DNA from 4 places in the Streptococcus sp. SN-1 genome. Region 2 is predicted to be linked to each of the others. Evidence: predicted binding sites of a transcription regulator. Region 2 holds the regulator's gene; each other region holds the start of a gene.
What was found. Region 2 encodes Rex, which represses fermentation and respiration genes when NADH is low (regulators of the CRP and FNR family bind a similar motif). Its sites were predicted from a motif close to TTGTGAANTANTTCACAA; they were not measured.
Positions count from the first base shown of each region.

Region 1: a site for Rex is predicted at 1,485-1,502, ahead of ACAM22_RS05295 (formate/nitrite transporter family protein). Genes of this name have one in related genera too.
Region 3: a site for Rex is predicted at 1,131-1,148, ahead of adhP (alcohol dehydrogenase AdhP). Genes of this name have one in related genera too.
Region 4: a site for Rex is predicted at 1,998-2,015, ahead of ACAM22_RS07305 ((S)-acetoin forming diacetyl reductase). Genes of this name have one in related genera too.

Region 1 covers NZ_AP028929.1:1,197,076-1,200,507, forward strand. The annotation lists gene ACAM22_RS05290 (O-acetylhomoserine aminocarboxypropyltransferase/cysteine synthase family protein) at 1-515, opposite strand, end outside; gene ACAM22_RS05295 (formate/nitrite transporter family protein) at 663-1,460, opposite strand; gene srtA (sortase SrtA) at 1,601-2,344, opposite strand; gene gyrA (DNA gyrase subunit A) at 2,344-3,432, opposite strand, start outside.
Region 2 covers NZ_AP028929.1:923,736-927,167, forward strand. The annotation lists gene radC (DNA repair protein RadC) at 16-696, shown strand; gene ACAM22_RS04135 (gamma-glutamyl-gamma-aminobutyrate hydrolase family protein) at 693-1,382, opposite strand; gene ACAM22_RS04140 (redox-sensing transcriptional repressor Rex) at 1,400-2,041, opposite strand; gene ACAM22_RS04145 (DUF4649 family protein) at 2,124-2,339, opposite strand; gene ACAM22_RS04150 (DUF1831 domain-containing protein) at 2,347-2,694, opposite strand; gene ACAM22_RS04155 (cysteine desulfurase family protein) at 2,699-3,432, opposite strand, start outside.
Region 3 covers NZ_AP028929.1:1,840,515-1,843,946, forward strand. The annotation lists gene ACAM22_RS08470 (NCS2 family permease) at 1-18, opposite strand, end outside; gene ACAM22_RS08475 (Cof-type HAD-IIB family hydrolase) at 208-1,020, shown strand; gene adhP (alcohol dehydrogenase AdhP) at 1,245-2,264, shown strand; gene ACAM22_RS08485 (PTS sugar transporter subunit IIB) at 2,499-3,432, shown strand, end outside.
Region 4 covers NZ_AP028929.1:1,632,997-1,636,428, reverse strand. The annotation lists gene ACAM22_RS07315 (helix-turn-helix domain-containing protein) at 1-236, shown strand, start outside; partial or broken gene ACAM22_RS07310 (DUF2785 domain-containing protein) at 248-1,040, shown strand; gene ACAM22_RS07305 ((S)-acetoin forming diacetyl reductase) at 1,148-1,912, opposite strand; gene ACAM22_RS07300 (MIP/aquaporin family protein) at 2,170-2,838, shown strand; gene queF (preQ(1) synthase) at 2,896-3,387, opposite strand; gene queE (7-carboxy-7-deazaguanine synthase QueE) at 3,406-3,432, opposite strand, start outside.

The sequences.
Region 1 (3,432 bases), 270 kb from region 2:
ATCTCAGCCAGTTTTTCCAGGTCTGGAATGTTAATCAAGGGGTTGCCCAAGGTTTCAATCAAGACAAGCTTGGTATTGTCATTGATAGCTGCTTCCACTTCCTCCAAATTATCCACATCCACAAAGGTTGTTGTAATCCCATAACGAGGAAGGGTTTCTTTCAAGAGATTGAAGGTTCCACCGTAAATAGTTGATGCTGCCACTACATGGTCACCAGCATGGGCAAGAGCCAAAATCGTATAAGTCACCGCAGCCATACCTGATGCTGTTGCAAGAGCTCCAACACCACCTTCAAGTGCAGCGATTCTTTCTTCAAAGGCCGCTGTTGTAGGATTGGTAATACGGGTATAGATATTCCCTGGTTTTCTCAAGGCAAAAAGATCCGCACCTTCCTGCGTATCATCAAAAACAAAGGATGTTGTCTGATAAATTGGCACTGCACGAGACTTGGTAGCTGGATCCACAACTTGACCAGCATGTAGTTGCAAAGTTTCAAATTTAAAATCACGAGTCATAAAACGACCTCCAAATAGTTTGATTAAGGATATTGTAGCACCTTAAGTTATAGTTTACCAATATCAGTTTTCTATATTTTGATATAAGAAATAGCTATTACTTTATTTTAAAAACGAAAAAAGCACGACTTAATCGTGCTCATTTTCTTAATCTACATAAGTATCTTCATTTTTATTGAGGAAGGCATATGGAAGACCCATCAAGAGGCCTCCTCCTATAAAGTTTCCGATGAAGGTTACACCCCAGTGGCGAAGCATATTTCCAACACCGAAGTTAGCAATTGAATCAGCAGCAACACTGAATTTCACAATCGCGAAAGAAGCGAAGTTCGCAGCGATGTGCTCGTTTGTTAAGAATACAAACATGTAAATTGCTGATAAAACAAGCCATAGTTTGGCACCACCATCTTTGACCAAAACAAATGAAAGAATCGCAATATTTACGAAAATATTTGCCAAAATAGCCTCAAGCAAGATTAATTCATTTGAGCGGCCTAACTTCATCTCAACAACCCCTGAGATGAAACTATCGTGAGTCAGATGTGCATAGGCTGCCGAATGAGCAAAGCCCCAACCTGCTATCAAAGCCCCGATAAGGTTAAACAAGGTACAGTAAAGTAAAATCTCAGCTGTTTTTCTCCAAGAGATTTTTTTCAAGAAACTACCAGCAGTCAAGAACATCATGTTTGATGTTACCAACTCGGCATTCAAGAAAACAATGTAGGCCAAGCCCCAAGCAAAGACAAATGGGAAGAGGAATCGTCCACTACCTGGCGCAATTTTATTAATCAAGTCCGCACCAACTGCACCAGCAGCTGTACTGAAGGTTAAAAATGCACCTGCGAACATAGAACGAATCGCATACTTAAATTTGCTTTGACTATAAAGACTTTCTTTCTTCTTGCAAGCAAATTCAATCTTTGAAATAAATTCTGAAGAAACCATAATAAACTCCTAAAAATTTTTTACCTGATAATTATATCACAAACGTTAAAATTAAGGAAGCGTTTTCTGTATTTCATAAAAGTTTATTCTTATGAAAATATTAAAAAAATCAGTGAAATCCAGGATTTCACTGATTTGTATTAATAAAATTGTTTATATGGTTGATTGAAAGCTGTTAGGATTTCATCAGATGTTTGTGAATAATCTTTTGTTTCTTTCAAATCGCCTTTTACAATAATACGTTCTGTAGCAGCAAGGTCTTCACAGGTTACTAATGTAATCTCATCAATCCCTTCTCTATCATCAACTTCATCAACACGATCCGGTGTCACACGTTTGACTTCACGGATTTCATAGGTATAAACTTTATTTTTATCAGTTAGATAAATCTTCATACCATTTTTAGCGTTATCCAAAGGAGAAAATAACATTTTATTAGCATTATTGACACCAAAAATATGATGACTAGCTAGACTATAATTTCCTTTCCCCATCACTTGATCGCGTTTCATCGTACCAGCACCATAGAAGAGATTGACATTATCAAGCCCTTTAAAAATTGGTAGATTCATTTCTAATTCAGGGACTGCAATTCCGCCGATAACTGGTAATTTTTGAGCATCCCATTGAGAAGCTAGAACCGCTTCAGAAGAGATAGCATTGACAGAATCGAAATCAAAATTTCCTTCTGTATCCTGATTTTCTTCTATTTTTTCTTTTGATACCTGACTAACTTGGTACTTATTGGTATTCCAAACTATGAAAATATCACGAATTTTAGCATTAAAAATCAAAGCAATTGATAGTAGTATCAGAAATCCTGCTAGGATATTTGTCAGCAGATTTTTTCGTTTGTTTTTCTTCTTATTATTTTTTTGAGACATTATGCTTCACCTTCTGTTTCGTTTTCTGTCCCAACTTCTTCTTTTTCTGCCGCTGCAACCGTAGTAAAGGTCACAATTTTAGCATCTTGATCCAGACGCATTACTTTAACTCCCATAGTTGAGCGTCCTGTTTGTGAAATATTAGCAACATTGGTTCGAATCATGACACCTGTATCAGTGATAATCATCAAGTCTTCATCACCTTTCACAGTCAAGAGACCTGATAGAGGACCATTTTTTTCAGCCACATTAGCCGTCTTCATCCCTTTACCACCACGACCTTTTGTTGGATATTCAGTCGCGACTGTACGCTTACCATATCCTTTTTCAGTAATGATAAGAACCTCATCTTGATCAGTAATTACGCTAGCACCAACAACTGTGTCTCCGTCACGAAGGTTAACACCTTTCACACCAGTGGCGATACGACTCATACCACGAACGGCTGATTGATTAAAGCGAATTGAATAACCAAACTTGGTACCAATGATAATGTCCGTATCCTCTTCTGTCAGTAAGACATTAATCAACTCATCTTCATCCTTGAGGTTAAGTGCTTTAAGTCCATTCTGACGGATATTAGCAAATTCCTTAACGCTGGTTCTCTTCACAATACCATGACGGGTTGTGAAGAAGAGGTAAGCATCATCACTACGTTCAGACTCAACATTGATGATGGTCTGAATACTTTCACCTTCATCCAATTTCAAAAGATTGACAATTGGCAATCCCTTAGCAGTACGGCCATATTCAGGAATTTCATATCCTTTAAGGCGATAGACACGTCCTTTATTTGTAAAGAAGAGTAGGTGATCATGGGTACTAGTTGACACTAACTCACGAACAAAATCGTCATCCTTAACACCTGTTCCTTGAACACCACGCCCCCCACGTTTTTGAGCAGTAAACTCAGCTTGGTCCAGACGTTTGATGTATCCTTTGTTAGAAAGAGTGATCAAGACATCAGCTTCTTCAATTAGATCCTCATCTTCAAGACTCAAGACTTCACCGACCATCAATTCCGTACGACGTTGGTCTCCAAACTTACGCTTGACTTCATCTAATTCATCCTTGATAATTTGAGAAAC
Region 2 (3,432 bases):
GTGAGGAGGATTTTTATGTACAGTATTTCATTCCAAGAAGATTCATTATTGCCAAGAGAGAGATTGGCCAAGGAAGGAGTAGAAGCGCTCAGTAATCAAGAGTTGCTAGCTATTTTACTCAGGACAGGAACACGTCAGGCTAGTGTTTTTGAAATTGCCCAGAAAGTCTTGAACAACCTTTCAAGTCTAACGGATTTGAAAAAAATGACCCTGCAGGAAATGCAGAGTCTGTCTGGTATCGGTCGTGTTAAGGCTATAGAATTACAAGCTATGATTGAACTGGGGCATCGTATTCACAAGCATGAGACCATTGAGATGGAAAGTATTCTCAGTAGCCAAAAGTTGGCCAAGAAGATGCAGCAGGAATTAGGGGACAAAAAACAAGAGCACCTGGTGGCGCTCTATCTCAATACTCAAAATCAAATCATCCATCAACAGACCATTTTTATCGGTTCTGCAACTCGTAGTATCGCTGAGCCTCGAGAGATTCTTCACTATGCTATCAAGCATATGGCGACATCTCTTATCTTGGTTCACAATCATCCTTCAGGAGCAGTAGCGCCTAGCCGTAATGATGATCATGTCACTAAACTTGTCAAAGAAGCCTGCGACCTGATGGGAATTGTCCTCTTGGACCATTTGATTGTCTCACATTCTAGTTACTTTAGTTACCGTGAAAAAACAGATTTAATTTAAAGTTCATTAACGACATAGTCAAAGAGGTTTTTATCTTTGGGACGATTTTCAAATAGAAATTCTGGATGCCATTGGACACCGAGAAAGGCGACATCATCCGTACTCATGACAGCTTCAATGATACCATCCTTAGGATCATGAGCTGCAATCTTTAAGTTAGGTGCTAAATCCTTAATACTCTGATGGTGGAAGGAGTTGATATGGGAGATTTCTCCATAGATTTCTCGGAGAACGGTATTTGGTTCTGTCACTAAGCGTTGGGTTGTGTACTCGGCAGAACAATCCTGCCAGTGATCTTCGATATCTTGGTACAAAGTTCCACCCATGGCAACGTTAAAGAGTTGTGTTCCACGGCAGACAGAAAAAATTGGCTTTTTCTGTTTAATAGCTTCCTTGATGAGGGCTAGTTCAAAGATATCTCTTTGAAGATGGTAGTCATCGCTGTCGATGGTTTTTGGTTCACCATAGAATTTTGGATCAACATTTTGCCCACCTGTCAAGATGAGTTTGTCAATCATACTGATATAGTGGCTAGCCATTTCTTGATCACCAATCGGTAGGATGATGGGAATCCCTCCAGCGTCTTTAACGCCTTCAACAAAGCCTTTTGCTACGTAGCTCATCATGATGTCATCATCTGGATGAGTTTTTTCGTTTCCTGTAATCCCTATAACTGGTTTTTTCATAAAATGATGTTCGCTTTCTAATCCTCTTTTCGCATGAAATAGAGGAGGGTTTGGAGTTCACTTGTCAAATCTACGTACTGAACGACCACATCTTTTGGTAAATGCAGATGGACAGGTGAAAAACTGAGAATTCCTTTCACGCCAGCATCCACCAAGAGATTAGCAACCTCTTGTGACTTAACGCTGGGAACGGTCAGGATAGCAGTCTTAACATCAGCATCCTTGATTTTATCCTTGATTTGAGAAATTCCGTAAATAGGAATCCCATCAGGGGTTTGGCTACCGACTTCAGGATGGTCATCTAGGTCAAAGGCCATGATAATCTTCATCTTGTTACGTTCGTGGAAGCGGTAGTGGAGAAGGGCATGGCCCATATTTCCAATACCTACAAGCATGACATTGGTAATGGAGTTATCATTGAGCAAATCGGCAAAAAACGTCATCAGTTTTTTGACATCATAGCCAAAGCCACGACGACCAAGTTCACCAAAATAGGAAAAATCACGACGTACGGTCGCGGAATCAATCCCAATGGCCTCTGCAATTTGCTTAGAGTTGGCACGTTCAATCTTTTCTGCATGAAATCTCTTAAAAATTCGATAGTAGAGAGAGAGTCTTTTCGCTGTAGCTTTTGGAATAGCAGACTGTTTATCTTTCACAAAATCACAACCTTTCTATTCTTCTATTTTATAGAAACATTGTGAAAAAATCAACAAAAACAAGAAAAAACTAAGAAAAATCTTAGTTTTGATGTAAAAAATCTGCATGTGATAGAAATCGGTAGAGGTCTCCGACCAGACCCTGATAAACTTTCTGGCCATTAAAAGTCAGAGAAGTCACATAAAGTGTATCTGGTAGGGTCACACATCCTGACAGAGCCAGCATGAGAGCCTCATAATCTTCATACTTGAGAGTCCGCTCTACATGATAGTTATCCTTATAGGTCAGTTCAAACATATGGGACCTATCTTTCAGATTTTGTAAAGACACCACGTTCTACCAAGCTATCCATGAGGAAATAGAATTTTTCCTGATGAATGTGGTGGTCTTCTGATTTGAAAATATCAACTAGACGTAGCCCAAACTTGTCAGTGATATTGATTTTAGCACCTGTAAGTTCCTTGTTAATGATGATTTTGAGTTGGAATCCCTCACCGCTGTTCGGAACTTTTTCCAAAAGGCGAGTCAATTCATAGTTACCAACCTTAGTCTCAAAAAAGGTGTTGTCCTTAAGGGTGAATTTTTTAACAGAAGGGCTAAGAGTGTAGTCGTAACGACAATTTTTTAACTGAATGGTTTTTTCAAATGCCATATGGCTAACCTCCGATAATTTCTTTTAAGGTTTTTGCGAGGGTTTGTAGGTCTTCAACGGTATTTTGTGGCGACAAACTGATGCGAACGGATTCCTTCAAGCGTTCTGAATTTGCTCCGTACATAGCTTCAAGAACATGGCTGGATTGGACAATGCCTGCCGTACAGGCTGAGCCAGTAGAGATAGAAATTCCAGCTAAATCTAGACGAAGGAGTAAGAGGTCATTTTTCTGGTCAGGAAATCCAATATTGAGAACATAAGGGAGATGGTGTTCGCCTCTATTCAGGTAATATTGAACTCCCTCTAGCTCTGCCAGAAAAGCAGTTTCTAAATTTTGTACATGTTGAAAATGTTCTTCTTGTTTTTCTAGGTCTTCTTTTAGGGCTGCAACCATAGCCACTATGGCAGCTAGATTTTCAGTCCCTGCACGTTTTTTCTGTTCTTGGTCTCCACCATGGAGATAGGAATCAAAGTCCATGCTAGAAGCGTAGAGAAAACCGATTCCCTTAGGACCATGGAACTTGTGGGCAGAAGCAGTGAGAAAATCAATGCCCAATTCTTCTGGGTGTATAGGGATTTTACCAATAGCCTGAACTGCATCGACATGATAGGCGGCTGGGTGTTGCTTGAGTATTTGGCCAATTTCAGCAATGGGCAATAGGTTTCCTGTCTCATTATTAGCAAACATGGTAGAAACTAAAATCGTATCGTCACGCAAAGCCTTTTGAATTTGTTGGG
Region 3 (3,432 bases), 920 kb from region 2:
TTTAAATAATTTGTCCATTATCAATCTCCTTTTAATTTTTACGAACAATAATAGAATTATATCATTTATCATTCACTTTTTCAATATCTTTGTTTGATTTATTTAAGAATTTGATGAAATTTCTTTTTTGGTTTCGAATCTGCTTTTCTGCCTGCTTTTTGTTATAATAGTAGACATCTTATCTGGAAAGACACTAGAAAGGTTTATATGACGAAAAAAATTATTGCAGTTGACCTAGATGGAACCCTGCTCAACTCAGACAGTCAGATTTCTGACTTTACCAAAGAAACTATTAAAAAAGTTACTGAAAAAGGGCATCAGGTTATTATTACGACAGGTCGCCCTTACCGTATGTCAAAAGATTTTTACCGTGAACTAGGCTTAAACACTCCTATGATTAATTTCAACGGTTCCCTCACTCATTTACCAGACCAAGTTTGGGACTTTGAAAAGTGTTTGACCGTAGACAAAAAATATCTGTTAGACATGGTTCAACGTTCAGAGGACATTCAAGCTGATTTTATCGCTGGAGAATATCGTAAAAAATTCTACATCACAAATCCCAATGAAGAAATTGCCAATCCCAAACTATTTGGCGTAGAAGCTTTCCAGCCTGAAGATCAATTCAATCCTGAATTGGTGACCAAGGACCCTAACTGTATTCTCTTGCAGACCAGAGCCAGTGACAAATATGCCTTGGCAAAAGAAATGAATGCCTTCTACCAGCATCAACTGTCTATCAACACTTGGGGTGGTCCGCTCAATATCCTTGAATGTACCCCAAAAGGTGTCAACAAGGCCTTTGCTTTGGACTACTTGCTCAAGGTAATGAACCGCGATAAAAAAGATTTGATTGCTTTTGGAGATGAGCACAATGATACCGAAATGCTTGCTTTTGCTGGGAAAGGTTATGCAATGAAAAATGCCAACCCAGAGCTACTCCCCTATGCAGATGAGCAAATTGCCCTAACCAATGACCAAGATGGGGTTGCCAAAACCCTGCAAGACTTATTCTTATAGTCCATACTGACCAGCTTGCGAGCTGGTCTTTGTGCTCTTTTCACAGTCTCATCAACCAGTTAATCGATTGTTCTACTTTTTGCCTCCAAAACCTTGGAAAAGGCTTTCTTTTGTGATATAATTCACATATAAATACAAGAGAGCTCGTCATACTCGACTCTGTTGACACAAAATCAATCCAGTCCCGTTATCCCTGTTCTCGGTCAATATCAAGGAGGATAGCTATGAAAGCTGTTGTTGTTAATCCAGAAAGCACTGGTGTTGCTGTTGAAGAAAAAGTACTCCGTCCACTTGAAACTGGGGAAGCACTTGTAGAAATTGAATACTGTGGTGTTTGCCACACTGACCTCCACGTTGCCCATGGCGACTTCGGTCAGGTACCAGGACGTGTCCTAGGTCACGAAGGTGTTGGTATCGTTAAAGAAATTGCACCAGATGTTAAAAGTCTTAAAGTCGGCGACCGCGTCAGCGTTGCTTGGTTCTTTGAAGGATGTGGTACTTGCGAATACTGTACAACTGGCCGTGAAACTCTTTGCCGTACAGTAAAAAATGCCGGCTACTCAGTAGACGGTGGTATGGCTGAACAATGTATCGTAACAGCAGACTATGCTGTTAAAGTTCCTGACGGACTTGATCCAGCCCAAGCCTCTTCTATCACATGTGCTGGTGTAACAACCTATAAAGCTATTAAAGAGGCCAAAGTTGAACCAGGCCAATGGGTTGTTCTTTACGGTGCTGGTGGCCTTGGTAACCTAGCTGTTCAATACGCTAAAAAAGTATTCAATGCTCATGTCATCGCAGTTGATATCAATAACGACAAACTTGCCCTTGCAAAAGAAGTAGGCGCTGACATTGTTATTAACGGCCTCGAAATTGAAGATGTACCAGGACTCATCAAGGAAAAAACTGATGGTGGAGCTCATTCAGCTGTCGTAACTGCTGTATCTAAAGTTGCCTTCAACCAGGCTGTTGACTCAGTTCGTGCTGGTGGTCGCGTTGTCGCTGTCGGCCTTCCTTCTGAAATGATGGAACTAAGTATCGTAAAAACCGTTCTAGATGGAATCCAAGTCATCGGTTCTCTTGTAGGAACTCGTAAAGACTTGGAAGAAGCCTTCCAATTCGGTGCAGAAGGTTTAGTAGTTCCAGTTGTTCAAAAACGTCCAATAGAAGATGCCGTAGCCATTTTCGACGAAATGGAAAAAGGTCAAATCCAAGGACGTATGGTACTCGACTTCACCCACTAATCTATTAGAAACCTATTTTAAAAGTTGGAATGCGCTTCCAACTTTTTTATATTAAATTTTTTAATAAGGATTCAAAAAAACTTCTCTAAAACTCAATATATCAATATTTTCAGATGTAATATTTTTAATTATTTTATGATAAATAGTTGATTTTTAGATGAAAACGGTTTATACTTAAAAAGTCTTAAAGTTTTCTTAAACGAAAACTAAAACAAAAAAGGAGGAATGACAATAATGAGTATCGGAATCATTATTGCGAGCCACGGCGAATTTGCTGCGGGTATTCATCAGTCAGGATCTATGATCTTTGGTGAACAAGAAAAGGTTCAAGTTGTAACCTTTATGCCAAACGAAGGTCCTGACGATCTATACGCTAAGTTTAATAACGCTGTTGCTGCATTTGACGCAGAAGATGAGGTTCTAGTTTTGGCTGACCTTTGGAGTGGATCTCCATTTAACCAAGCTAGCCGCGTGATGGGAGAAAATCCTGAGCGTAAGTTTGCCATCATCACAGGACTGAACTTACCGATGTTAATTCAAGCCTACACAGAGCGCCTCATGGACGCTGCTGCAGGTGTAGAAAAAGTCGCTGCGAATATTATCAAAGAAGCCAAAGATGGCATCAAGGCTCTTCCAGAAGAGCTCAATCCAGTTGAGGAAGTAGCAAGCGCTGCAGCTGCTCCAGTTGCCCAAGCTGCTATTCCAGAAGGAACTGTCATCGGAGACGGTAAACTCAAAATCAACCTTGCCCGTCTAGACACTCGTTTACTTCACGGTCAGGTTGCAACTGCTTGGACTCCAGATTCAAAAGCAGACCGTATCATCGTTGCTTCAGATAACGTAGCTAAAGACGAATTACGTAAAGAATTGATTAAACAAGCAGCTCCAGGTAAAGTGAAAGCAAACGTTGTTCCTATCCAAAAACTAATCGACGTTGCAAAAGATCCTCGCTTCGGAGGAACACATGCCCTTATCTTGTTTGAAACACCTCAAGATGCTCTTCGTGCTATCGAAGGTGGCGTGCCAATCAAAACTCTTAATGTTGGATCAATGGCTCACTCAACTGGTAAAACAATGGTTAACAACGTTTTGTCTATGGATAAAGAAGACGTTGCCACATTTGAAAAAATGCGTGACCTTGGTGTTGAATTTGATGTACGTAAAGTAC
Region 4 (3,432 bases), 710 kb from region 2:
GTACGGGTACCAAACGATTTAAAGAATTGCAGAGATTATTGCCTGGGATTACTCAAACTATTTTGACCCGTCATCTCCGTCAATTAGAAAAGGATAAGATTGTTCAACGAAAGGTCTATGCCGAAGTTCCACCACGAGTTGAGTACAGCTTAACCGAAATGGGACAGGAATTCAGAGTTGTTTTAGATGCTGTCGAGAAATGGGGTCTAGATTATATCAAGTTGCTAGAAATGTAGAGGTATTGACCATGTATCAAGAGTTACTTAGAAAAATAGCAGAAGAAAAAAACAAGTTATCATGAGGAAGAAATCCAATGGTTGCTTGATCATTTGGGAGATTCTTCTCCAGAAATTCGCGATGACCTTGTTTTTACAAGCTTTGCTAGAGGGATTCAGGAAGAGCTATTTACACAGGAACAATTTCAGTTCATTGCTGAGGTGGTCTCAGCTGATGGAGGACTAGATAAAGAGATTGATAAGGTAGGTCTGTCAACACTTGAACGTTCTTTTAGGGCGCTTATTTATGCCAACCTCTTGTCTGCAGATGCTAACCAGCAATCGATTTTCTATCAGGGATTAAAAGGAGAAATTCGCAATGTCCTTTTAAATCAAGGTTTGCACTATCTTTCAAAAGAAAAGGACACGACAGGTTTTTCAAGTCAGTATGGTTGGGTTCACGCTTTTGCACACGGAGCCGATTTACTGACAGAGGTAGTTTGTCATCCAGGCTTTCCTAAAAATAGAGTTCATGAAGTCTTTGACATACTTGGCCCATTATTTAAAAGAATTACCATTCGGTTTACAGATGATGAAGATTGGCGTTTAGCCAGAGTACTTTATGAACCGATTTTACAAGGGAAGTTGGAACAAGAGCAAGTAGCTTCTTGGATAAAAACGGTTGATTTTCCGATAGAAGAAAGGGAAGATTTTTATAAATTTTCCAACTTCAGATCCTGTCTGTTGGAAGTCTATGTCCAACTTGACCAGAGAAATAGTTTACAAGATGACTTGAAAGAAGCTATCCAGTATTTTCAATACTAGGGATTAGCTAATATTACTTTTTGAAAGAGTTTCTATTGTATTCTCCTAACTAATAATGAAAACTAATAAAAGAGGTTGAATCATTTTCCAACCTCTTTTTGTGTATCTTAATGGAATTGCATACCACCATCAACGATAATGGTTTGTCCTGTAATGTAGTTTGAATCTGGTCCTGCAAGGAAGCTGACAGCAGCAGCCACATCTTCTGGTTCAGATAGACGTTTTAGGGTAATATCTTTTGCAAATGTCTGCATACCCCACTCGTCATCTTTTCCTGCATTTTTACCAACTTCATGAGCGATGTCGTACATCATTGGTGTTTTCACAATACCTGGTGCGTAGGCGTTAACAGTGATGCCTGAGTCTGCTAAATCACGTGCTAATGTTTGCGTAATTCCTCGAACAGCAAATTTGGTTCCACCATAAACAGTTAGATTTGGGTTACCGACTACACCGGCTTGAGAGGTTGCGTTGATAATTTTACCTCCGTGGCCAAGTGCTTTAAATTGCGCTTGTGCAGCTTGTGAACCCCAAATGACACCACCAACGTTGATACCGAAAGTGCGTGTAAATTGTTCCTCAGTAATTGTATCAAGAGGAGTAGTTGGTGCAACACCAGCGTTATTTACGACAACATTTAAATCACCAAAATGGTCAACAACCTTTTGAAATGCTTGTGCAACTTCGGCCTGTTTCGAAACATCGGCCACGACAGCAAAGGCATTTTCAGCTGATAATTCGGCAACAGCTTTTTCAGCTGTTTCAGGATTGTAGTCTAAGACTCCTACCTTAAAGCCATCTTGAACCAATCGTTTTGCGATTGCAAAACCGATTCCTTGACCTGCACCTGTGACAATAGCAACTTTAGACATATGATTCCTCCTTGGTATCCACGATACCATTCAAACGTTCATAAAAGAACAGCAAAGGTTTACAAATAAGCTTCGATAATGGGTTTTGTAAACCCTATCAAAACTACGCTATTAGTATACACCTTTGAAAAAAATGTTTCAAATAATCACTACCGTTTTTACAGAATTTTATCCTGAAAATTTCCAATCAATTTTCTTGAAACCCTTTCCCTCTTTTGATAGACTAGTATCTAGTTTTTGAAAAAAGGAGAAAGAAAATGAAAAAATTTGTCGCTGAGTTAATCGGTACTTTCATGCTTGTGTTCGTTGGGACTGGAGCTGTTGTTTTTGGAAATGGTCTTGATGGCCTAGGTCACCTTGGAATCGCCTTTGCCTTTGGTTTAGCCATCGTGGTTGCAGCCTACTCAATCGGAACTATTTCAGGTGCTCACTTGAACCCAGCGGTTTCGATTGCTATGTTTATTAACAAACGTTTGTCATCTTCAGAGCTTGTAAACTACATCCTTGGACAAATAGTTGGAGCTTTCCTTGCGTCAGCTGCGGTATTCTTCCTCTTGGCTAACTCAGGTATGTCAACTGCTAGTCTTGGTGAAAATGCCTTGGCAAACGGTGTCACTGTCTTTGGTGGATTCTTGTTTGAAGTCATTGCAACCTTCTTGTTTGTTTTGGTTATCATGAGTGTGACTTCAGCAAGCAAGGGCAATGGTGCGATTGCTGGTTTGGTAATCGGTTTGTCCTTGATGGCGATGATTCTTGTTGGATTAAATATCACTGGACTTTCAGTAAACCCAGCTCGTAGCTTGGCACCAGCTGTCTTGGTAGGTGGAGCAGCCCTTCAACAAGTATGGATTTTCATCCTTGCGCCAATCGTTGGTGGAGTTCTTGCAGCCCTTGTTGCTAAAAACTTCCTTGGAACAGAAGAATAATTGAAACTTAAAAAGCCTTGCTCCTCATTTTGAGGAACAGGGCTTTTTCGTATGAGTTTAACGGTTGTCAATTTTCTCTGGATAAAGGTCGTGTTGGAAGAGGCGTTGTTCTGCCAAGCCTTCATACTTGGTTCCAGGCTTACCGTAGTTGTAGTAAGGGTCGATTGAAATGCCACCGCGAGGAGTGAATTTTCCCCATACTTCTAAATAGCGAGGGTCTAGCAAGTTGACCAAGTCTTTCCCGATGGTGTTGATACAGTTTTCGTGGAAATCTCCGTGGTTTCGGTAGCTAAAGAGGTAGAGTTTGAGGGATTTTGACTCGACACAAAGCTTGTCAGGAATGTAGGAAATATAAATCGTCGCAAAGTCTGGTTGAGCAGTGATTGGACACAGTGAGGTAAATTCAGGACAGTTAAATTTGATAAAATAGTCATTTTCCACATGACGATTGTCAAAGGATTCGAGGACTTCTGGTTGATACTCGAAAATGTAGTTGGTTTCTTTGTTGCCGAGGAGGCTGAGGTTTTTCATTTCTTCTTGTTGTGACATGATTTTTCCTTTCTAATCTTAAACACCACGTTGATTATCGTAGAG